DNA from 3 places in the Sphingomonas larreae genome. Region 2 is predicted to be linked to each of the others. Evidence: predicted binding sites of a transcription regulator. Region 2 holds the regulator's gene; each other region holds the start of a gene.
What was found. The regulator LexA, encoded in region 2, represses DNA repair genes until DNA is damaged. The targets are predictions, from matches to a motif close to GTTCCNCNCTTGTTCT.
Positions count from the first base shown of each region.

Region 1: ACMGDM_RS06805 (MmcB family DNA repair protein) is a predicted target of LexA. The motif match lies at 5,335-5,350, and genes of this name have one in related genera.
Region 3: ACMGDM_RS14635 (ribonucleoside-diphosphate reductase subunit alpha) is a predicted target of LexA. The motif match lies at 5,031-5,046, and genes of this name have one in related genera.

Region 1 covers NZ_JBLFFI010000001.1:1,488,235-1,495,743, reverse strand. The annotation lists gene ACMGDM_RS06835 (NAD(P)/FAD-dependent oxidoreductase) at 1-37, shown strand, start outside; gene ACMGDM_RS06830 (transglycosylase domain-containing protein) at 240-2,411, shown strand; gene ACMGDM_RS06825 (M48 family metallopeptidase) at 2,369-3,079, opposite strand; gene ACMGDM_RS06820 (YcgN family cysteine cluster protein) at 3,087-3,530, opposite strand; gene ACMGDM_RS06815 (SCO family protein) at 3,518-4,108, opposite strand; gene ACMGDM_RS06810 (ankyrin repeat domain-containing protein) at 4,184-4,792, shown strand; gene ACMGDM_RS06805 (MmcB family DNA repair protein) at 4,835-5,323, opposite strand; gene pdeM (ligase-associated DNA damage response endonuclease PdeM) at 5,424-6,104, shown strand; gene ACMGDM_RS06795 (HAD family hydrolase) at 6,066-6,785, opposite strand; gene ACMGDM_RS06790 (YggS family pyridoxal phosphate-dependent enzyme) at 6,782-7,456, opposite strand; gene ACMGDM_RS06785 (thiamine phosphate synthase) at 7,509-7,509, shown strand, end outside.
Region 2 covers NZ_JBLFFI010000002.1:584,891-592,399, reverse strand. The annotation lists gene ACMGDM_RS11050 (hypothetical protein) at 1-367, opposite strand, end outside; gene ACMGDM_RS11045 (anthranilate synthase component II) at 525-1,115, shown strand; gene trpD (anthranilate phosphoribosyltransferase) at 1,112-2,107, shown strand; gene trpC (indole-3-glycerol phosphate synthase TrpC) at 2,104-2,889, shown strand; gene moaC (cyclic pyranopterin monophosphate synthase MoaC) at 2,891-3,358, shown strand; gene ACMGDM_RS11025 (molybdopterin molybdotransferase MoeA) at 3,358-4,536, shown strand; gene lexA (transcriptional repressor LexA) at 4,595-5,260, shown strand; gene ACMGDM_RS11015 (ComEC/Rec2 family competence protein) at 5,411-7,420, opposite strand.
Region 3 covers NZ_JBLFFI010000004.1:13,868-21,376, reverse strand. The annotation lists gene ACMGDM_RS14660 (alpha/beta fold hydrolase) at 1-655, opposite strand, end outside; gene ACMGDM_RS14655 (ribonucleotide-diphosphate reductase subunit beta) at 831-1,883, opposite strand; gene ACMGDM_RS14650 (hypothetical protein) at 1,951-2,163, opposite strand; gene ACMGDM_RS14645 (DUF2171 domain-containing protein) at 2,220-2,471, shown strand; gene ACMGDM_RS14640 (endonuclease domain-containing protein) at 2,549-2,941, opposite strand; gene ACMGDM_RS14635 (ribonucleoside-diphosphate reductase subunit alpha) at 3,019-4,953, opposite strand; gene ACMGDM_RS14630 (hypothetical protein) at 5,148-5,441, shown strand; gene ACMGDM_RS14625 (sensor histidine kinase) at 5,484-7,043, shown strand; gene ACMGDM_RS14620 (response regulator) at 7,040-7,414, shown strand.

The DNA.
Region 1 (7,509 bases), on a different contig from region 2:
GGCGCTCGCGCGCTGGACGCGGGTGGCGCACGAGTGACGTGACCGGCGGGTCCGGCGGCCAAGGCGTCGCCAGCCCGCGCCAGTGGCGGCGGTGACTGGGCTGCCGCAGCCGCCGCGGGCGCGCAACACGCTTCTCGCCGGCGCCGCTCCGCCGCTGCCGCGATCACCGCAACGGGCCGCTCGCGCGCCAACGCGCTTGTTAAGCTTGGCTCAAGCCACTATCCGGCAACGCCGACGCCATGGCCCGCGCCCCTTCCCGCACCTCCCGTTCGCGCCCGGCGCGATCCCCCTGGCGGCGGCGGCTCGGCGTCGCGCTCAAGACGCTGCTCGCGCTCGCGGTGCTCGCGTTCGGCGCGCTGGTGGTGGCGGTGTATATCGCGCGCTCGCAGCTGCCGAGCTTTGAGTCGCTGAAATCCTCGCCCAACGGGCAGATGGTGCGCGTCCATGCCGCCGACGGCAGCGTGCTCGTGTCGCTCGGGCCGAGCTACGGCCAGTGGCTCAGCTACGACCGTATTCCCGAGGTGATGCGCGACGCCACCATCGCGGTGGAGGACCGCCGCTTCCGCAGCCACCTCGGAGTGGATCCGATCGGCATCGCGCGCTCGGTCGGGGTGCGCTACGAGCGCGGCCATTGGGTGCAGGGCGGCTCGACCATCACGCAGCAGCTCGCGCGCAACGTCTTCCTCAACAACCAGAAGAAGTTCGGCCGCAAGTTCCGTGAGGCGATCCTGGCGCTCGCGCTGGAGCGCAAGTTCAGCAAGGACCAGATCCTCGAGCTGTACCTCAACAAGGTCTATTACGGCGGCGGCGCCTATGGCATCGACGCCGCGAGCCGCAAGTTCTTCGGCCATGGCGCGAGCCAGCTGAGCCTGACCGAGGCGGCGGTGATCGCCGGCCTTGTCAAGGCGCCCTCCAATTACTCCCCCACCGCCGACGCCGAGGCCGCGGTCGGACGCGCCGGGGTGGTGATCCAGCAGATGGTGCGCAACGGCTTCATCACCGCGGCCCAGGCGGCCGCCGCCGACCCCAATGACGTCCGGCTCGCGCCCGCGCCGCGGCAGAACAGCGTGCGCTATTTCACCGACTGGGCGCTGCCCCAGCTCGAGCTGCTGATCGACGAGACCGAGAAGCCGCTGGAGGTTTGGACCACGCTCGATCCGGCGATGCAGCGCGCCGCGGACGAGGCGGTGCGCGCCAACGTGCCCGGCGGCGCGCAGGGGGCGCTGGTGGCGCTCGACCGCGACGGTTCGGTCCGCGCGATGGTGGGCGGCACCGATTACGTCAGCTCGAACTACAATCGCGCCACCAAGGCGCAGCGCCAGCCGGGCTCGGCGTTCAAGCTGTTCGTCTATCTCTCCGCGCTCGAGGCGGGGCGGACGCCGGAGGACCGCGAGGTCGACGAGCCGGTCACGATCGACGGCTGGAGCCCGCGCAACGACTCGCGCCGCTACTCCGGCGAGGTCACGCTGCGCACCGCCTTCGCTTACTCGCTCAACACGATCGCGGCGAAGCTGGGCTATGCGGTCGGCTTCCAGACGGTGGCAGACATGGCGCGGCGCTTCGGCATCACCACCGCGGTCAACACCCATCCGTCGATGGTGCTCGGCACCTCGGAGGTGCGCGTGATCGACATGACCCGCGCCTTCGCCAGCGTCGGCAACAAGGGCGTCGCGGTGACGCCGTTCGGGATCACGCGGGTCACCGCCGAGGGCGAGGAGATCTATCGCCACGAGGTCGATCGCAGCCATGTGTTGGTCGCGCCCAACGTTGCCGCCGGGATGACCGACCTGCTCCAGACCGCGGTCAACACCGGCACCGGCCGCGCGGCGCAGATCGGCCGCCCGGTCGCGGGCAAGACCGGCACGACCAGCAGCAGCAAGGACGGCTGGTTCCTCGGCTTCTCCTCGGGGCTGACCACCGGCGTGTGGATGGGGCGCGACGATGCGCGGCCGATCGCCGGGCTCCACGGCGGCACCGCGCCGGCGCGCGCCTTTGCGCAGTTCATGCGCCAGGCGGTGGCCAACCGCCCGATCGAGCAGTTCGAGACGCAGGTGACGCTGCCAGAGGCGCAGCTCGAGCCCGATGCGGAGAGTTATTACGGCGCGCCCGACAACGCCACGTTCGTCGGCGAGGACGGCGTCGGGCTCGAGCCGGGCGCGCCGGCGGATCCACAGGCGCCGGTGTTCGGCCCCGAGCGCCCGGTGGTCCAGCCGGTGCCGCGCGCGCGCGACGACGATCCCGCGGCCGAGGACGACGCCGATCCGCGCGACGCCCCTGCCCAGCCGGCGCAGCGGCTCGACCAGGACTGGCTCGACCGGGTCACCGGACGCCCGCAGCGCGACCCGCCGCGCGACCGCGGTGCGCGCGCTCAGCCGCCGCGCGACCCCGCGTTCGAGCGCCCGAACCAGTGAAGCGACGCTCCGTGCGCGCGTAGCCAGGCGCGTTCGGCCGTGGGCTCACGGCCGAACAGCTCGGCGACCAAAGCGTGGAAGTTCGCCGAATGGTCCATATGGACGCGGTGCGCGACCTCGTGCGCCGCGGTCGCGCGCCGGACGTCGCGTGGCGCGAGGATCAGCCGCCAGCTGTAGCGGATCGCGCCGTGGTGCGCGCAACTGCCCCAGCGCCCGCGCGGATCGCCGACGCTCACCGCGGTGACGGTCACCCCCGCTCGCGTCGCGTAGAAAGCCGTATCCTCACCCAGCCGCGCCAGCGCCTCCCGCTTCAGCCAGGCGGCGACGCGTCGCTCGACCATCTGGGCCGGGCCACCGACGCGCAGGCGCGCGCCGTCCAGCTGCGGTGTGCGCGGCGCGCTGGCGCACCAGTCAATCGTCAGCATCGCGTCGTCAACCGGCAGGATCGCGCCCGGGACGAAGGGGCGCGCCCCGGGGAGGCGCGCGCGCTGCGACTCCAGCCACGCATGCTGGCCGGTCGCCCAGGCCAGCGCCTTGGCGGCGGAGGCACGCGGTGGCAGCGTCAGCCGCACCCGTCCGCTGGTCGGGTCGAACGACAGCCGGGTGCGGCGCGCGCGCGGGTTGCGCACCAGCTCGATCGCGTCCGGCGGGATGGTCGCGCCGGTCACAGGTGGCTCACAGCGTGCGGTCGACCATATGATGCTCGAGATCGCCCGCATCGTCCTCGCTGATGGTCCAGCCGCGCACCGACTCGCCGGCGCGGTGCACCGCCTCGCGGTCGCCGCTGACCAGATAATGCCAGTCGGGCAATGGCTGGCCATTGGCGCGCAGGCGATAGGCGCAGGTCGAGGGCAGCCAATCGATCGAGTCGACGTTGCCGGTCGTCAGCCGCACGCACTCGCTGACATAGGCGCGGCGATGGCGATAATTGGAACATTGTCCGCTGCGGCGATCGAGCAACCGGCAGGCGACGTTGGTGGCGATCAGCTCGCCGGTCTCCTCGTCCTCCAATTTGTGCAGGCAGCACTTCCCGCAGCCGTCGCACAGCGCCTCCCATTGCGCGCGGTCGAGCCGGTCGAGCGGCACGTCCTCCCAGAAGCGGCCGGTCAATGCGCCCATTTTGTCACCTCGTCCGCGATCGCCTGCGGCGGCCCCTCGGGCAGCAGCGCGAGCGGCTTACCCTGCGGATCGAACAGGTAGATCTGGCGGCTATGGTCCATCAGATAGCCGTCCGCATTGCCCTTGCCGCGCGCGTAATAGATGCCGAACGTCTTGGCCGCGGCGGCGATCTGCTGCGCCGTACCGGTCAGCCCGACCAGCCGCGGGTGGAACGCCGAGACGAAGCGCTTGAGCGCCGCGGGCGTGTCGCGCGCGGGATCGACCGTGACGAAGATCGGCGTGATCCGCGCCGCCAGCGCCGGGTCGCTCTTCTCGATCAGCCGCAGCCCGGCGGCGATGTTCTGCACGTCGGTGGGGCAGACGTCGGGGCAGAAGGTGTAGCCGAAATAGACGGTGCGGTACTGGCCGACGAAGTCGCGATCGCTGCGCGCGCGCCCGTCCTGGTCGGTCAGCGCGAAGGCGCCGCCAATCCGCGCGCCCGCGAGCGGCGGGGTCGCGGCCGGCTCGCTCGAGCAGCCCGCGACCGTGCCGGCCAGCGCGAGCGCAAGCGCGGCGGCAAGGGGACGACGCATGTTCATGGTGGCGGCAGATGTGATGGGTTATAGCGCTCGCCGCAACCCCTTCCCGCCCCGCCACGCGAGACCCGCCGACCCATGATCCGTCGCCTGCTCCCCGCCGCCGCGCTGCTGCTCCCGCTCGGCGCCACCCTCGCCTTTCCCGCGGCCGCGCAGCAGCAGTCACAGAGCTACAAATTCCTCGAGGCGATCCGCAAAGGCGACGGCAATGCGGTGATCGCGACGCTCGACCAGCCAGGGCAGACGATCATCAACACGCGCGACGTCACCACCGGCGAGGGCGCGCTCCATATCGTGGTGAAGCGCGGCGACTCGACCTATCTGCGCTACCTGCTCGCCAAGGGCGCCGATCCGAACCTGCGGGACCGCGATGGCGAGACGCCGATGATGCTCGCGGTGCAGAGCGGACAGCCCGACCTGGTCCAGGTGCTCGCCACCGCCAAGGCCAACCCCAATCTTGCCGACGGCAGCGGGGAAACTCCGCTGATCCGCGCAGTGCAGCGCCGCGATCTCGCGCTCGTGCGCGCGGTGCTCGCGGCAGGGGGCAACCCCGACCAGACCGACAATGTCGCCGGCATGTCGGCGCGCGACTATGCCAAGCGCGACCCGCGCGCGACCGTCATTGCCAAGGTGCTCGACGAGACGCCGGTCAAGGCGCAGCGTGCGGTGGCCGGGCCGAAGATGTGAGCGCGGGCTGAGGTCGGCGGGGTTCGAGGCCCCCGCCCGCTCTCAGAACCCCCGTACGGCGTCCGGATCGTGCGCCGCGATCACGCGCCGCGCGGCACGCCGTGCGAAGGCGAGCGTGCAGCGTTTGCGAACATGCGCCGCCAGCGGATCGTTGCGTGCTTCGCGGACGATCGCGGCGTCGTAGCGATCCGCGATGATCAGGCCGGTGCGCTCCGGCAGGAACGCCGCTCCATCGATCGGCGTGGTGTCGAACCCGGCCGGGACCGCCCAGTAGAAGCGATCGCAATGCGCGAGATAGTCCTGCCACTTGGCATCGCCGAGCAGATCGGCGCGCGACACCTTGATCTCGACGATCACCAATTGTCCGCGCGGATCGAGCGCCATCAGATCGGCGCGGCGTCCGCCGTCGAGCGCCACCTCGGCGATCGCGGTGAGATCGTGCCGCAGCAGCATCCGGGTGACGCCGCGTGCGACATCCGCAGCGCACAGGATGCCGGGATCGTCGCGGCAGGATTCGGGCTGGCTCAGCATTGCCGATCGATAGAACATCAGGCGAACGCTGGCAAAGCCCCCCGCGTCGGGTTTGGGCATGCAAATGGTTGATTGCGGGGGCGCAGTCGGGCAAGGGCCCATGATGGTTCCCGTTCCGTTCGCCGCGCTTGCCTTTGCCGGTCACGACTGGTGCGCGCTGCCGCAGGGCGCGCTTTACTGGCCTGCGCGGCGCGCCTTGCTCGTTGCGGATCTGCACCTCGAGAAAGCGAGCTGGTATGCGCGCGGTGGGCAGATGCTTCCGCCCTATGACTCGATCGCGACGCTGAGCGATCTCGCTGCGCTGGTCGACGCGCTCGCCCCCGCCGAGCTCTGGTGCCTCGGTGATAGCTTCCATGATGTCGCGGGGTGCGATCGCCTGCCCGCGGACGCGCGGGCGCTGCTCACCCGGCTTACTGGCGCGACCTGCTGGACCTGGATCACCGGCAACCACGATCGCGGTTATGTCGACCGCTGTGGTGGCGCGGTGGCCGACGAGGCGCTCGTCGACGGCGTGGTGCTCCGGCATGAGGCCGAGCGCGGCGAGGCGGGTCCCGAGCTGTCGGGGCATTTTCATCCCAAACTGCGCGTGCGCGTGCGCGGCAAGCTGGTCGCGCGGCGCTGCTTCGTCGCCACCGCGCGCAAGCTGATCCTGCCGGCGTTCGGCGCGCTGACCGGCGGGCTCGACGTGACCCACCCGGAGATCGTTCGCGCCGCGGGTGGTCCCGCCGAAGCGCTGGTCGCGCTACCCGACCGGCTGTTGCGCTTCCCGCTCGCCGCTTGAGCGGCGCAGCCCGAGCAGCGCAGACACCTCATCGAAGTCGCGCGCGATTGCGTCGACACCGATGGCGCGCAGGCGTTCGGCATGGTCGGGGCCGCAATGCGACGCCGCCACCAGCCCGATGACATAGGCGTCGCTCGCCACCGCCCCTGTCGCACCCACCGGCGAATCCTCGATCACCGCGCAGCGCTCGATCGGCACGCCGAGCTGCGCGGCACCATGCCAGTAGAGATCCGGTGCGGGCTTGCCGCGCGCGACATGCTCCGCGCCCGAGTAGAGATGCTCGCCGAAACAGTCGAGCAGCCCGAGATGCGCAAGATGCGTCCGGATCCAGCGTACCCGGCTCGACGATACCACCGCCCGCGGCAGCGTCGCCGGCAGCGAGCGGACGAACGCCACCGCGCCCGCCACCGCGTCGATGCCCTCGGCGAGGCAGCGCTCGTCCTCGGCATGGCGCGCGGCGCGGAAGTCGTCGGGTAGCGCACGGCCGATCCAGCGCTCGACCGCACCCGTGAAATCGCTGCCGGACAGACCCATGAACATCGCCATCGCTTGCTCGGGCGAGGTCGGGTGACCGGCGGCGGTGAGATAATCGGCGAGGTGGCGATTGCCGCTCGCCTCGCTCTCGATCAGCACGCCGTCAAAATCGAACAGCAGCGCGTCAAAGGTTGGCGTCACGCTCATGCGCGTGCGCCAAACAGCGCCGAGCCGACGCGAACGTGGGTCGCGCCCAGCATCACCGCGGTGTCGACGTCGTCGGACATGCCCATGCTCAGCCCGGCGAGCGCGTGCTCGCGGGCGAGCTTGGCACAGAGCGCAAAATAAGGCGCGGCGTCACGTCCGGCCGGAGGAATGCACATCAGCCCCGCAATCGGCAGACCGGCGTCGCGTGCAAGGCGGAGCAGCTGCGGCAGCGCCTCGATCGCACAGCCGCCTTTCTGCGGCTCGTCACCGATATTGACCTGGAGGAAGCAGGACGGTGCGCGTCCTGCGCTTTGGATTGCGCGGGCGAGCGCGTTGATCAGCGACTCGCGATCGACCGAATGGATCGAGTCCGCCAGCGCCACCGCGTCCGCCGCCTTGTTAGACTGGAGCTGGCCGATGAGGTGAAGCCGCGCGCCCGGATAGTCCGTCAGGAGCGCGGGCCATTTCGCCTGCGCTTCCTGTACGCGATTCTCGCCGAAGTCGCGCACGCCCGCGGCGAGCAGCGGACGGATCGCTGCGGCTTCATGCGTCTTGGACACTGCGATCAGCGTCACCTCGGCGGGATCGCGTCGCGCCGAGGCGGCCGCGCGCGCGATGCGGTCGCGCACCGCGCCAAGTCGCGCGGCGACGGAAGGGTCGTCGTGAGTCATGTGCGCGGCTATAGGTGCCGCAATGCGCCCCCGCCACCCCGACCGCTGGCTGA
Region 2 (7,509 bases):
TGTTGATCGAGAGCGCGCAACCCGACTGACCCGCGCTGCCGACCGGCGAACAACTGTCCGGCACACCACCGTTCACCCGGCTGGCGCGGTCCGCCACCGCGACCCGGTTCGTCCACGCCTGGTTCTTCGCGGCGGGTTCGGCGGTGTTGCGCAGCTCCTTGGGAATGCGGAACTGGTCGCCCGGGTTGATGTGGCTGCATACCACCACCTCGTCGCCCTGCGCGGGCGGGCAGGTCTCGTTGCCGGACAGGGTGACGCTGCGGACGCGCTGCGGTGTCCGTCCGGTGTCTCCGACGGCCTGGGTCTGAGCCGCCGCCGCGAGCGGCAGCACGACACTGGCGGCAACCACGACCAACGAACGCAGCATCGACCTTCTCCTCGCGTGACCAACGCACGCCCCGTCCGCTGGCTCCGCGTGCGGCATGGCTCCGCTATGTCGAATGTTTGCCGGCGTGCAAGATTCCTTTCGCCGCGGCGACCACGCCGCGTGTTGCGATGCGGCCCGCATCGGCTATGGCGGTGGCATGATCCTGGTGGTCGACAATTACGACAGCTTCACCTGGAACCTGGTCCATTATGTCATGGAGCTGGGGGCCGAGGTGCGCGTGGTGCGCAACGACGAGCTGACCGCGGCGGAAGCGCTGGCGAGCGGCGCGCAGGCGATCCTGATCTCGCCGGGGCCGTGTACGCCCAACGAGGCGGGGATCAGCCTCGACCTGGTCGCCGCTTGCGCTGCGGCGCGGCGTCCGCTGTTTGGCGTCTGCCTCGGGCACCAGGCGATCGGCCAGTATTTCGGCGGACGGGTGGTACGCGGCGGGTTGATGCACGGCAAAACCTGCCCGGTGGAGCATGACGGCTCCGGCGTCTTCGAGAACCTGCCCTCTCCCTTCACCGCCACGCGCTACCATTCGCTGATCGTCACCGACGTACCCGATATGCTCGCGGTCAACGCGACCGCGGCAGACGCCTCGGTGATGGGACTGCGACATCGCGAGCTGCCGATCCATGGCGTCCAGTTCCACCCGGAGAGCATCGCCACGGAGCATGGTCATGCGCTGATCGCCAACTTCCTGCGGTTGGCGGGGATAGATCACGTTGCCCGGGCGGCGGCATGACCGTCGTGGCCGCGTTACCCGATCCGGCCACGCCGCTGTCGCGCGAGAGCGCGGCACAGGCATTCGCAGACATCCTCGACGCGCGAGCGAGCGAGGATGCGATCGCCGACTTCCTGCTCGAACTCTCGCTGCGCGGCGAGACCAGCATCGAAATCGCCGCCGCCGCGCGCGCGCTGCGTGACCGGCTGATCCCGATCACCGCACCCGCAGGTGCGATCGACGTGTGCGGCACCGGCGGCGATGGGCAGCACACGCTCAACGTGTCGACGGCGGTAAGTCTGGTGGTCGCCGCCTGCGGCGTGCCGGTCGCCAAGCATGGCAATCGCGCGGCCTCGTCCAAGGCAGGTGCGGCCGATACGCTGGAGGCGCTCGGCCTCGACATGGAACGCGCCGGTGCACAGGCCGAGGCGACGCTTGCGGAGCTCGGCATCGGCTTCCTGTTCGCGGGGAACCATCATCCGGCGATGCGCCGCATCACCCCGATCCGGCGTCGCATCGGCCGTCGCACCATCTTCAACCTGATGGGGCCACTCGCCAATCCTGCGCATGTCACGCGCCAGCTCATCGGCATCGCGCGCCCCGATTACGCCCCGATCTACGCCGCCGCGCTGACCGAGCTGGGCAGCGAGGCGGCGCTGGTCGTCGCCGGCGAGGAAGGGCTGGACGAGATGTCGGGCGCCGGACCGACCGCTGTCGTGTCGATCGGCGCGGTGTCGCTGCCCGCGCGGGTCGTTCCCGAGGACGCGGGCGTCACGCGCCATCCGACCAGCGCGATCCGCGGCGGCGACCCGGCGTATAATGCGCTCGCGCTGCGCCGCCTGCTTGGCGGCGAGCACGGCCCCTATCGCGACGCGGTGCTGCTCAACGCGGCCGCTGCGCTGATGCTCGCCGGTCGCACCGCCACGCTCGCCGACGGTGCCGCGCGTGCCGCTGAGGCGCTCGACCGTGGCGACGCCAACGCGCTTCTAGACCGCTGGATCGCCTACGCATGACCATCCTCGCCGACATCTGCGCCACCAAACGCGATGAGGTGCGTGCCCGCCGCGCCGCCGTGAGCGATGCCCAGCTTCGCGAGCGCGCCGCGGCTCAGTCGGCGCCGCGCGGGTTCGTCGCCGCGCTTGAGCGGACCGTCATGGCGGGGCGCCACGCGCTCATCACCGAGATCAAGAAAGCGAGCCCGTCCAAAGGGTTGATCCGGCCGGACTTCGATCCGCCGGCGCATGCACGCGCTTATGCTGAGGCGGGCGCCGCCTGCCTTTCGGTGCTGACCGACGCGCCCTATTTCCAAGGGAGCGAAGACTATCTGATCGCCGCGCGCGCGGCCTGCGATCTCCCGGTGTTGCGCAAGGACTTCACCGTCGATCCGTGGCAGGCGCTCGAGGCGCGCAGCATCGGCGCCGACGCGATCCTGCTGATCGTCGCCGTGCTGGACGACTCACTGCTCGCCGAGTGCGAGGCCGCGGCGCTCGAACAGGGGCTCGACGTGCTGGTCGAGGTGCATGACGCCGCCGAGCTCGAGCGTGCGGCACGGCTGCGCTCGCGGCTGATCGGCGTCAACAACCGCGACCTGCGCACCTTCGAGGTCGATGTCCGCCGAACCGAGCAACTCGCCGCCCTCGCGCCAGCGGGGACGCTGCTGGTGGCGGAGAGCGGGCTCACCACCCGCGCCGACCTGGACTCGCTTGCAGCGCACGATGTGCATTGCTTCCTGATCGGTGAGGCGCTGATGCGGCAGCACGACGTCGCCGCGGCGACGCGCCTGCTGGTCGGCTGACGTGAGCGGGCTGACTCACCTCGACGACGCCGGCGCCGCGCATATGGTCGACGTCAGCGCCAAGCAGCCGACCCGTCGGGAGGCGGTGGCGACCGGCCGGATCACGATGAGCGACGCCGCGGTCACCGCGATCCGTGCCGGGGCGGTCGCCAAAGGCGACGTACTGGCGGTTGCACGCGTGGCGGGGATCATGGCGGCGAAGCGCACCAGCGACCTCGTGCCGCTTTGCCACCCGCTCCCGCTCAGCCGCGTCGCGCTCGACCTCGACCTCGACGCGACTGGGGTGATCGCCACCGCCACCGTGGCGACGGATGGCAAGACCGGGGTGGAAATGGAGGCTCTCACCGCGGTGTCGGTGGCGCTGCTGACCGTTTACGACATGGCCAAGGCGCTCGACAAACGGATGATGATCGACGGCGTCCGGCTGATCGAGAAGCGCGGCGGCCGCTCGGGCGATTGGCGCGCCTGATGGCCGGGTTGCTGCCGGTCGAGGAAGCGCAGGCGCGCGTGCTTGCTTTGGGCACGCCGGTCGAAAAGGTGGAGGTGCCGATCGGCGAGGCGCTCGGCCGTTGGGCCGCCGAGCCCGTGCGCGCGCGCCGCACCCAGCCCGCGCACGACGTCTCGGCGATGGACGGCTATGCATTGCGCTTCGCCGATCTAGGCGGGTCGCTGCACGTGATCGGCGAGAGCGCGGCGGGAGCGCCGTTCGCGGGGACGCTTGCTGAGGGCGAAGCGGTGCGGATCTTCACCGGCGCGGTGATGCCGGTGGGCAGCGACACGGTGCTGGTCCAGGAAGAGGCGCACCGCGACGGCGAGCGCGTGACGCTCCATGGTGAGGGCCCGGCACATCGCGGCCGCAACGTGCGCCCGCGCGGGCTCGACTTCGCCGAAGGCGACGAGCTGGTCGCGCGCGGCGAACGCTTCACCGCGGCGCGGCTCGCGGTGGCGGCGACCGGCGGCGTCGGTCGCGTGACGGTCGCGCGGGCGGTGCGCGTCGCGCTCGCGGCGACGGGCGACGAACTGGTGGAGCCGGGCACGCCGGGCGACGCCCTTCCCGAGTCCAACCGCCTGCTGCTGCGCGCCCTGCTCGCCGACATGGGGGTCGAGATCGTCGATCTGGGTATCCTGCCCGACCGGCTCGACCGGCTCACCGCCGCCTTCACCGCGGTCGACGCCGACGTGCTCGTCACGACGGGCGGCGCGTCGGTCGGCGACCATGATCTCGTCCGCCCCGCGCTTGCCGCGGCAGGGGTGACGCTCGACTTCTGGCGTATCGCGCTGCGGCCGGGCAAGCCGATGCTGGCGGGGCGCCGCGGTCGGCTCGCGATTGTGGGTCTGCCCGGCAACCCCGTGTCCGCGTTCGTCACCGCGCTCTTGTTCGTGCGCCCGCTCGTCGCCCACCTCGCCGGCGCGGCGCAGCCCTTCCCCGTCGCCACCAGCGCACTGCTCGGCGAGGACCTTCCGGTCAACGGCGAGCGCACGGACTATTTGCGCGCCGAGCTGCGCGACGGCCGCGTCTATGCCTCGACCATCCAGGATAGTTCGATGCTGCGCACGTTGGCACGTTCGACCTGCCTGATTGTGCGTGCGCCACAGGCTCCCGCGGCGCACGCCGGCGACTCGGCGGAAATCCTCACGATCGCTTGACGCACCTGCACATGTTCCATAAAGGTTCCTTATCCGTTCGCGATGGAGGAATGTGGACATGCTGACGCGCAAACAGCACGAGCTGATCTGCTTCATCGAGGATCGGCTCGCCGAGAGCGGCGTGTCGCCCTCGTTCGAGGAGATGAAGGACGCGCTCGAGCTGAAGAGCAAGTCGGGTGTCCACCGGCTGATCAGCGCGCTGGAAGAGCGCGGCTACCTGCGTCGCCTGCCCAATCGCGCCCGCGCGCTGGAGGTGCTCAAGGCGCCCGAGCGTGGAGAGCCGAAGCGCGCGGCAACGCCGTCGCGGCGTGCCCCTGCCGAGCCGGTGGCGCCTGCCAACGATATCGTCGAGATCCCACTGCACGGCCGGATCGCGGCGGGTGTTCCGATCGAGGCATTCGAGGGTGCGACCACCCTCCCCGTTCCCGCTGCGCTGCTCGGCAGCGGCGAGCATTTTGCGCTCGAGGTCGCCGGTGACTCGATGGTGGACGCCGCCATCCTGGACGGCGACTATGCGCTGATCCGCCGCCAGGAGGTGGCCCGCGACGGCGAGATCGTCGTCGCGCTGATCGACGAGAGCGAGGCGACGCTGAAATATTTCCGGCGCGAGGGGGCAATGATCCGGCTCGATCCGGCGAACCGCTCCTACGATCCGCAGCGTTATTCGCCAACCCAGGTGCGGGTGCAGGGAAAATTGGCGGGGATCCTTCGCCGCTACGATTGACGGAGTTCTCGTCGGCGGGCCTCGTGTAACGCCTTCGAACGGCTTCCGCGCGGCGCTCGGCGCGTCTGGAGAAGTTGACCGCGCGATCGCCGGAACAGGGCGCGTCAGGAGGTGGCGTCGACCTGCCCCGCCTGAACGTCATACGTCTTGCTACCGTGGCGGGACGGGTGCGGTGATCCAAGGGTGCGTGTCGCCGGGGGTGCGGACCGTCACCACCCGATCGTTCGCGAAGGTGACAGCCACGCCGCCGGTCCGTGCGAGCGCGTCGCGGTCGAGCGTCAGCCAGCGCGCGCGACACGCCCGCGGCACGCGGCGCTCGCTTACAACCACGTCGGCGCTGGCGCAGAGGGGCGCGAGGCGCGCGGTGGATACGTAATAGCCGCTGCGGGTCGCCAGCACGCGGCGCCAGCGAGGGCCGACCCGGCGCTGCCACCAGCACAGATCGCGATTGCAGCGGGCCTCCCGGGACTCGCTGAGCAATCCCGGCACGCCGTCGAGGCCGCCGTTCTGTGCCAGCACGTCGCGAACATAGCCGCCGCTGCGATCGCGCAGCAGCGCCAGGCCGCCGTCTGCCTGGCGTAGCGCGAGATGGCGCCCGTCGCCGGTGACGAGCAGGTCGGGCGGCGGGGTCGCGAGCGTCCAGGCGGCGCCGAGCAGCCATGGTGCCACGCCGAGATAGCGCCACCGCGTTCGCCATAAGGCGAGCCATATGCCTCCTGTCACCATCATCGCGAACGCGCCCAACGGCATCGCCGGGACCGCGCGAACCGCGCCCGGCAGCGCGGCGACCGTGTGCGCGATCCACAGCAGCGCCGCGATCGCGCGACCGGCCAGCCACCAGGCCGGTGCACCCAGCGCTACGGCATCAAGCAGCAGCGCGAGCGCGACCGCTGGCATGATCGCGAAGGTGGTCAGCGGGATCGCGACGATATTGGCGACCGCGCCATAGGCACCGGCCTGGTGAAAGTAAAAGATCGCGATCGGCATCAGCGCCAGTTCCACCACCGCGCCGGTCAGCAGCAGCGAGGTGCCCTCGCGCGCCAGCTTGCGCGGCCATGGCTCGTCGCGCGCCATCAGCAATGTGCGAATGCGCGGGTGCTCGTGCAGCGCGACGATCGACGCCACCGCCGCGAACGACAGCTGGAAGCTCGGTCCCACCACGGCCTCGGGCCAGGCGGCGAGCACCACCAGCGCACCCATCGCGACCAGCCGCAGCGTCAGCGCCTCGCGCCCCAGCGCGAGGGCGGCGAGAACCATCAGCGCGGCGACGCAGCTCCGGATCGTCGGCACCTGCGAGCCGGTCAGCCAGGTATAGCCGATCGCGGCGATCGCCCCCGCCCCCGCGGCGACGAGCGGCAGCCGGCCGGTGAGCGCGAGCCGACGCGACAAGGCCAGCAGCCGCAGGACCGCGGTCATCACGATCCCGACCGTGGCGGTGATATGGAGGCCGCTGACCGAGAGCAGATGGGCCAGTCCGGCACGACGCATCGCCAGCGAATCGGCGTCGTCGATCGCGCCCATGTCACCGGTGACCAGCGCCGCCGCGATCCCGCCCCCGCTGCCCGGCAGCGCGGTCGTGATATGCGTGGTAAGGCGATCGCGCACCCCCGGTGTGCCAGCGGCGCCAGCATGGAGCGCGACCGGCACGAAGCCGCGCCCGCTCGCGCCGACCTGGTCGAACCACGCCGCGCGCGCCGCGTCATAGGCACCCGGCACCGCCGGGGGAGCGGGCGGCATCAACCGTGCCCGCAGCGTCAGCACCGCGCCCGGGCCCAGTGTCGTCGGCAGCGCGGTCTGCGGCAGGCTGACCCGCACGCGCACTGGCGCACGCCGCGGCGGCCGCGCCCAGCGCAGTTCGCGCAGCGTCACGCGGACCAGCCCGCGCGCGGGGAGCGGCTCGATCTTATCGATCGTGCCGGTCAGCCGCACCACCGCTGGTCGGTCGAGCGTCGGCGCCGCCACCCGCAGCGCCCGCGACCACGCCAGCGCATCCCCCGCCGCGACCGCCAGCGCAAGCGTCGCCACGAACGGCGCCGCACGCCCACCGCGCCACGCCGCCATCGCCAGCGCCGCCAGCCCGAGCGTCACCAGCAGGAGCGCGAGCCACTCGCGCCGCTCGGGCAGAACGAACCACAGCGCCGCGCCGCCTCCGAGCGCCACCGGCAACCATAGAAATAATTGATCGCGCTCCGCTTCCAGCCAGCGTTCCAAAGCGTTGCCGAGGCGGCACGCGATTTGATGCGGAAGAG
Region 3 (7,509 bases), on a different contig from region 2:
GGTACCAGTCGATCATCGCCTTGAGCGCGCCCGGCCGCCGCGCCGCCGCGGCGTAGACGTCGAGCACCGCGTCGGGGAAGCGCGTCTTGTCCACCGCCATGCCGCGGAAGGCGCGGCGCACCAGCGCGGCGTCGCCCAGCGCCATAACGCGCTCGGGCAGCCACGGGAGCTGGAACGCGCCCATGTACCAGCTGCGCCGCCGCTGCGGCCGGTGGCGCAGCGCCGCGGCGAAGCAGGCGGGATGGGGCAGGTTCATCACCACCAGCCGCTCGAGCGGGCGCACCCGGTTGATCGCGAGGTTCCACGCGATCGCCCCGCCCCAGTCGTGCGCGATCAGCGTGAACGTGCGCGCCCCGCTCGCGTCGAACAATGCGGCGGCGTCGGCGACGATCTGGTCCATTGTATAGTCGGCGACCGCGGGCGGACGCGAGGTGCCGCCATAGCCGCGCTGGTTGGGCGCCCAGACGCGGTAGCCGAGCTTGGCGAGCAGCGGCATCTGGTGGCGCCAGCTATAGTGCAGTTCGGGGAAGCCGTGGAGGCACAGCGCGAGATGCTCGCCGCTCCCCGCCTCGGCGACCTCGAAGCTGAGGCCGTTGGCGGCGACCTGGCGGATCGTAACGCCGCTGTCAGGCGCGGGGTGCCAGCTGGGGGTCATGGTGTCCGCTCCAACGATCGTTTCGGGCGGCAGGAGGTCCAGACGGCGCTGTCGATGAGCGATGAGGTCGCTCCCTCCCCTTCAGGGGAGGGCGGGGGTGGGGCGCTTCCGCGAGCGGCGCGCCCGCGGTGAGGCCCCACCCTCAGCCCCTCCCCTGAAGGTGAAGGGAGCTAAGTCACTCTGCCGCGACGCCCGCGAACATGTCCCCGCTGGCCTCGCCCGCGTCTTCGTTGGCGGGCTTGCCACCTTTGGCCTTCTGGCGCTTGTCGAACGAGTCCCACACGTCGTTCCACTGGCCCTTGGTCGCCGCCTTCGAATACTCCGTCGCGCGCGTCTCGAAGAAATTGGCGTGCTCCACGCCGTTGAGCAAAGGCGTCAGCCACGGCAGCGGGTGCTCGTCGATCATGTAGATCGGCTTCAAGCCCAGCTGATTGAGCCGCCAGTCCGCGATATAGCGGATATACTTCTTGATCTCCTTGGGCTTCATCCCCTCGACCGGACCCATCTCGAAGGCCAGGTCGATGAAATTGTCCTCCAGCCGGATCGTCGTCTGGCACACGTCGGCGATGTCGTCCTTCACCGCCTTGGTGAGGCACTGGCGCTCCTGGCAGAAGGCGTGGAACATGCGAATGATACCCTCGCAGTGCAGGCTCTCGTCGCGCACCGACCAGCTGACGATCTGCCCCATGCCCTTCATCTTGTTGAAGCGTGGGAAGTTCATCAGCATCGCGAAGCTGGCGAACAGCTGCACGCCCTCGGTGAAGCCGCCGAACATGGCGAGCGTGCGCGCGATGTCCTGATCGTTGTCGACACCGAAGTTCTGCATGTAGTCATGCTTGTCCTTCATCTCGCCATATTCGAGGAAGGCGCCATACTCGCTCTCGGGCATGCCGATCGTGTCGAGCAGGTGGCTGTAGGCGGCGATGTGCACCGTCTCCATGTTGCTGAACGCGGTCAGCATCATCTTGACCTCGGTCGGCTTGAACACGCGGCCGTATTTCTCGTGGTAGCAGTCCTGCACCTCGACGTCGGCCTGGGTGAAGAAGCGGAAGATCTGCGTCAGCAGGTTGCGCTCATGGTCGGTCAGCTTCTGCGCCCAGTCGCGGCAGTCCTCGCCGAGCGGCACTTCCTCGGGCAGCCAGTGGAGCTGCTGCTGGCGCTTCCAGAACTCGAACGCCCAGGGGTATTCGAACGGCTTGTACTGCTTGCGGGCTTCGAGAAGGGACATGGCGATGGCTCCGGGATGCTGTGGGTCTAGATAGGGTTGATCGGGGCGGATCAGGAGGGCGGGTCGGTCACGGCTCGAGGCTCCACTGCCACATCGCCGCGGCGGACAGCGCCAGCACGATGCCGCCCGACAGCGCCATCACGCCGACCATGCGATAGGCGTAGACGCGTGCCTCGGGCAGGGGATGGCGCAGCTGCGCGAGCAGCCACGCGCCCGCGAGCGCGAACACCGCGGCGACCGCGAACATGATCGCGGACTGGAGCGGCAGCGTGCTCAGCATGCGACCATCTCCCGCTCCGTGCGTTGCGCCCCCGAACCGAACAGAGGAGATTGACGATGGTCGATGCCAGCCAGATCAAGGAACATGCCGAGGTGATCGGTGCGGACGGCGTGCACGTCGGCACCGTCGACCATGTCGACGGCGACCGGATCAAGCTGACCAAGAACGACTCGCCCGCGACGCAGGACGGGCAGGGGGCGAAGCATCATTACCTCCCGCTCGGGCTGGTGGCGGAGATCGAGGGCGACACGGTGCGCCTCTCGGCGACCGCGCAGAACGCGCAGGACATGTTCGAAGAGGACGAGTGAGCTGACTTCCCCTCTCCCCTCGCGGGAGAGGGAGGGACCCGCGGCCAGAGGCCGTGGGAGGGTGAGGGGGCCGTCCGTCATGGGCGGCCCTTCGCTATGTGATCGAGCCTGCGAGCGATCGCCGTCGCGCCACCGTCGATGTTATGCATGACATCGTCGTTGCCGAACCGCATCACGTCGTAGCCCTCCTTCTCCAGGAAACGAGTACGCGCTGCGTCTCTCGCTTCGTCGTGGGCGTGCTCGTCGCCGTCCACCTCGATGATCACCCGCGCTTCATGACAGCAGAAATCGGCATGGTAGAGACCCAGAGGGACCTGCTGCCGGAACTTGGCCGCGGGCAGGCCCTCACGAGGCGCCCGCCATAGCAGCCGTTCCGGCTCGCCTGCCGCCCCGCGCAACGCACGTGAGCACCGAACGATATCCGCCGGGAGGAGTTGGCGCTTGGTCAGACCTTGCGCATTCCCCCTCACCCTCCCACGCGGCTCCGCCGCGCGGGTCCCTCCCTCTCCCACAAGGGGAGAGGGGGGTCAGCGCCCCCTCAGCGCCCTCACTGGCAGGCGAGGCACTCGTCATAGTCGGTGCTCTCGGCGAGCGAGAATTGCGGCTTGTCGAGCGTGTTGTCCGCCTCCACGCCGCCCTGGCCCTCGGCCCCCGCGAAACCGGCGCGCTGCACCGACTTGGAGCGGAGATAATAGAGCGACTTGATCCCCAGCTCCCAGGCGCGGAAGTGGAGCATCAGCAGGTCCCACTTCTCCACGTCCGCCGGGATGAACAGGTTGAGCGACTGCGCCTGGTCGATATAGGGCGTGCGGTCGCCGGCGAGCTCGAGCAGCCAGCGCTGGTCGATCTCGAACGACGTCTTGTAGCAGTCCTTCTCCTCCTGGCTGAGGAAGTCGAGGTGCTGCACCGAGCCGCCATGCTCGAGGATCGAGTTCCACACCGCGTCCGAGTTCTTGCTTTTCTCGGTGAGCAGCTTCTCGAGATACGGGTTCTTCACCGCGAAGCTGCCCGACAGCGTCTTGTGGGTGTAGATATTGGCCGGGATCGGCTCGATGCAGGCGCTGGTGCCGCCGCAGATGATCGAGATCGACGCGGTCGGCGCGATCGCCATCTTGCACGAGAAACGCTCCATCACCCCCATGTCGGCGGCGTCGGGGCACGGCCCGCGCTCGTGCGCGAGCACCATCGAGGCCTCGTTCACCTGCGCGTTGATCTGGCGGAACATCTTGAGGTTCCAGCTCTTCGCCATGGCGCCTTCGAACGGCAGCCCGCGCTGCTGGAGGAAGGAGTGGAAGCCCATCACGCCCAGCCCGACCGAGCGCTCGCGCCCCGCCGAATAGGCCGCGCGCTCCATCCCGGGCTCGTGCCGGTCGATATAGTCCTGCAGCACGTTGTCGAGGAAGCGCATCACGTCCTCAACGAAGCCCTTCTCGTCCTTCCACTCGTCCCAGGTCTCGAGGTTGAGCGAGGAGAGGCAGCACACCGCGGTACGGTCGTTGCCGAGATGGTCGCGCCCGGTCGGCAGCGTGATCTCGCTGCACAGGTTGGAGGTCGAGACCTTGAGCCCGAGGTCGCGATGATGCTTGGGCATGGTCGAGTTCACATGGTCGGCAAAGACGATGTACGGCTCGCCCGTGGCCAGCCGGGTCTCGACCAGCTTCTGAAACAGCGCGCGCGCGTCTACCGTGGCCCGCACCGAGCCGTCCTTGGGGCTCTTGAGCTGCCACTCGGCGCCGTCGCGCACCGCCTCCATGAAGGCGTCGGGGATCAGCACGCCATGGTGCAGGTTGAGCGCCTTGCGGTTGAAGTCGCCCGAGGGTTTGCGGATCTCGAGGAACTCCTCGATCTCGGGGTGCGAGATGTCGAGGTAGCAGGCGGCCGAGCCGCGCCGCAGCGAGCCCTGGCTGATCGCCAGCGTCAGCGAGTCCATCACGCGCACGAACGGGATGATGCCCGAGGTCTTGCCGTTGAGCCCGACCGGCTCGCCGATGCCGCGGACGTTGCCCCAATAGGTGCCGATCCCGCCGCCGCGCGAGGCGAGCCAGACGTTCTCGTTCCAGGTCTGCACGATGCCGTCGAGGCTGTCGGGCACCGAGTTGAGATAGCAGCTGATCGGCAGGCCGCGCCCGGTGCCGCCATTGGACAGGACCGGGGTGGCGGGCATGAACCACAGCTTGGAGATATAATCGTACAGCCGCTGCGCGTGCGCGGCGTCGTCCGCATAGGCCGAGGCGACGCGGACGAACAGGTCCTGGAAGCTCTCGCCGGGCAGCAGGTAGCGGTCCTTGAGCGTCTCCTTGCCGAAATCGGTCAGCAGCGCATCGCGCCCGTGATCCACCTCGACCGGATAGGGCCGCGCGCGCGCGCCGTGCCGGGCGATCGTGTCGCCGCTGGGCTGTGCCTCGCCGGTCTTGGTCTCGGCCGACGCCGTGTCGATCGTCTCGGTGATCATCGCCGCACCGTCCGTTTCCCTGAAATCCATCGCCATGCCGCTCCCGCTCCTGGCTCCCATCACCGAATCGAGGCAGAACCCGATCCTAGCCGACGCCGAACCCGTTGAGAACAAAAAGAGACCATGGCCTTAGCCGCGATCGTCCCGGCGGACCCCAGCAATATGGGAGCCAACGCCTTGTTCTACTACCATTGGGGTCGAAACGCCGTCCTTACCTCTACAGATTGTGGCAGATCGCGCCCACGGGCAAGCCGATAAAAGCGTTGGCCCGGCGGCGCGGTGTCGTGCGCCGGCTCACGCCGCGCTGCGACGCGCGGACTTCCGCGGCCTTCCGGGAATGCAAGAGAACGATGGTCGAACGAAAATTTTTTGCTGGAACGCCGGTGCGGCGTTTGGCCGTGCTACCGGGCGCCTGTCCCGAAACGGGATGGGTGCCGCGGCGACGCGATCGCATCCACTTGCGGCTGCCGCAGTTATTTCAGAACCCTGTTCGTTTCCGGGCAGCTGACAAGAATTGACGCTGCATCTCCGATGGCGATGCGGAGGGGGAGACGGACGCGATGCCTGCTGACGGTCCTGCGCTGGACGCGAATGCCGCGTCGCTGCGCGCGCCCGCCGCCGCGCTGCACCAGTATGAGATGCTCGCCGCCTTCGCCGAGCTGGCGATCCTCTCCGAAGATATCGACCGTCTGCTCCAGGAAGCATGCGACTATGTCCGTCGCGCGGTCGGCGCGGACCTCGTGCTCCTCTACCGCCAGGGCGTCGGGGGTGGCTCGGTCGAGGTGCGCGCCGTTGCCGGGGGCGATCCTGCGCTCGTCGGCGCACAGGTGCGGCGACGCGACGACGCGTCGCTCGAAAGCCGGCTGCTGCGCGACGGCGAGCCGGTGATCGTGCCCGACGCCTGGGCCGAGCCGCGGCTCGAGACGCGCGCGCTGCTGCGCCGCTTCGACCAGCGCGGGCTGGCGCTGATCCCGCTGCGCGACGGCGCGGGGACACCGATGCTCGGGATGCTGCATATCAGCACGCGCACGCCGCGCGACTTCGCGGGCGAGCTCGCGTTCCTGCGCATCTACGCCAGCCTGGTCGCCGCGAGCATGGCGCGGATCGAGGCGCTGCGGCGGCGTCGCGACGAACAGGCCGCGCGCGAGCGGAGCGAGTGGCAGCTCCGGCTGGTGCTCGAGGGGATACCGCAGCTGGTCTGGTCCGCCGAGCGCGGCGCCCAGTGGCGCTGGATGGGGCCGCAATGGACCGAGGTGACCGGCCGCGACCCCGCCGCCAGCCTCGGCCGCGGCTGGCTCGAGGCGATCCACCCCGACGATGCTGCTGCGGTGGAGGAAGCGTGGCAGCTGGCCGATGCGCGCGGCATCTTCGAGGTGGATTGCCGCATCTGGCACCAGCATGACGGCGCTTATCGCTGGTATCAGGGCCGCGCATTGCCGATCGTGCCCGACCATGGCGAGCGCAGCTGGGTCGGCACCTTCACCGACGTCGAGGACCTGCGCGCGCTGGAGGCGCGTCAGGCGGTGCTGGTCGCCGAGCTCCAGCATCGCACCCGCAACCTGCTCGCGGTGGTCGAGGGAATCGCGCTGCAGACGCTGGAGGCGACGGAGTCGCCCGAGGCGTTCGAGGCAAGCTTCCACGATCGGCTCGAGGCGCTGGCACGCGCGCAGCAGCTGCTCTCGCGCGCGGAGGGCGAGACGTTGACGCTGCGCCATCTGCTGGAGACCGAACGCGCCGCGCTCGGCACCGCGGACGAGGACGCGCTGATCACGCTGGACGGCCCGGACGTGCTGCTGCCGAGCACGATGGTGCAGACGCTTGCGCTGCTGATCCACGAGCTCGCCACCAACTCGCGCAAGCACGGCGTGATCGCGCGCGGTGCGGGGCGCATCGCGATCACCTGGCGCGTGACCGGCGACGGCGGCGCGCGCGTGCTCGATCTCGCCTGGCACGAGACCGGCGATCTGCCCGCGCCGGCGTGCGATGCGCGACGCGGGTTCGGGCGCGAGCTGATCGAGCGCGCGCTGCCGTTCCAGCTGGGCGCGTCGAGCGAGTATCGCATCGTCGCCGGCGCGGTGACCTGTCGGTTGCAGCTGCCGCTCGGCGGCACGCCGGCGTGAGCGACCCGGCAGGCGGCGTCTTCGCGGGGCGACGCTTCCTGATCGCCGAGGACGAGTTCTTCGTCGCCTCGCGGCTCGAGCGCGCGCTGCGCGACGCCGGCGCGGAGGTGATCCTGGCGGCCGCGCTCGCGCCCGCACTGGCGCACGCCGCCGACGCGGCGCTCGACGCCGCGCTGCTCGACATCAACCTGCGCGGCGAGCTGAGCTATCCGCTGGCGGACGCGCTGCTGGCGCGCGGCGTGCCGGTGGTGTTCCTCAGCGGCTATGACACCGCGACGCTGCCACCGATCTACCGCGATGTGCCGCGATTGCAAAAGCCGGTGACGCTGGCGCAGCTGTCCCTGCGGCTCGACGCGCTGCTGCGCGATTGACGGCCGCTCTCCGGTCGCCTGCGGAACCTCGCGCCATTGCAGCGGGTTGCCCGGCCACGTCGCCCTCATTCACAGGCTGTTCAAGCCGTATTGCC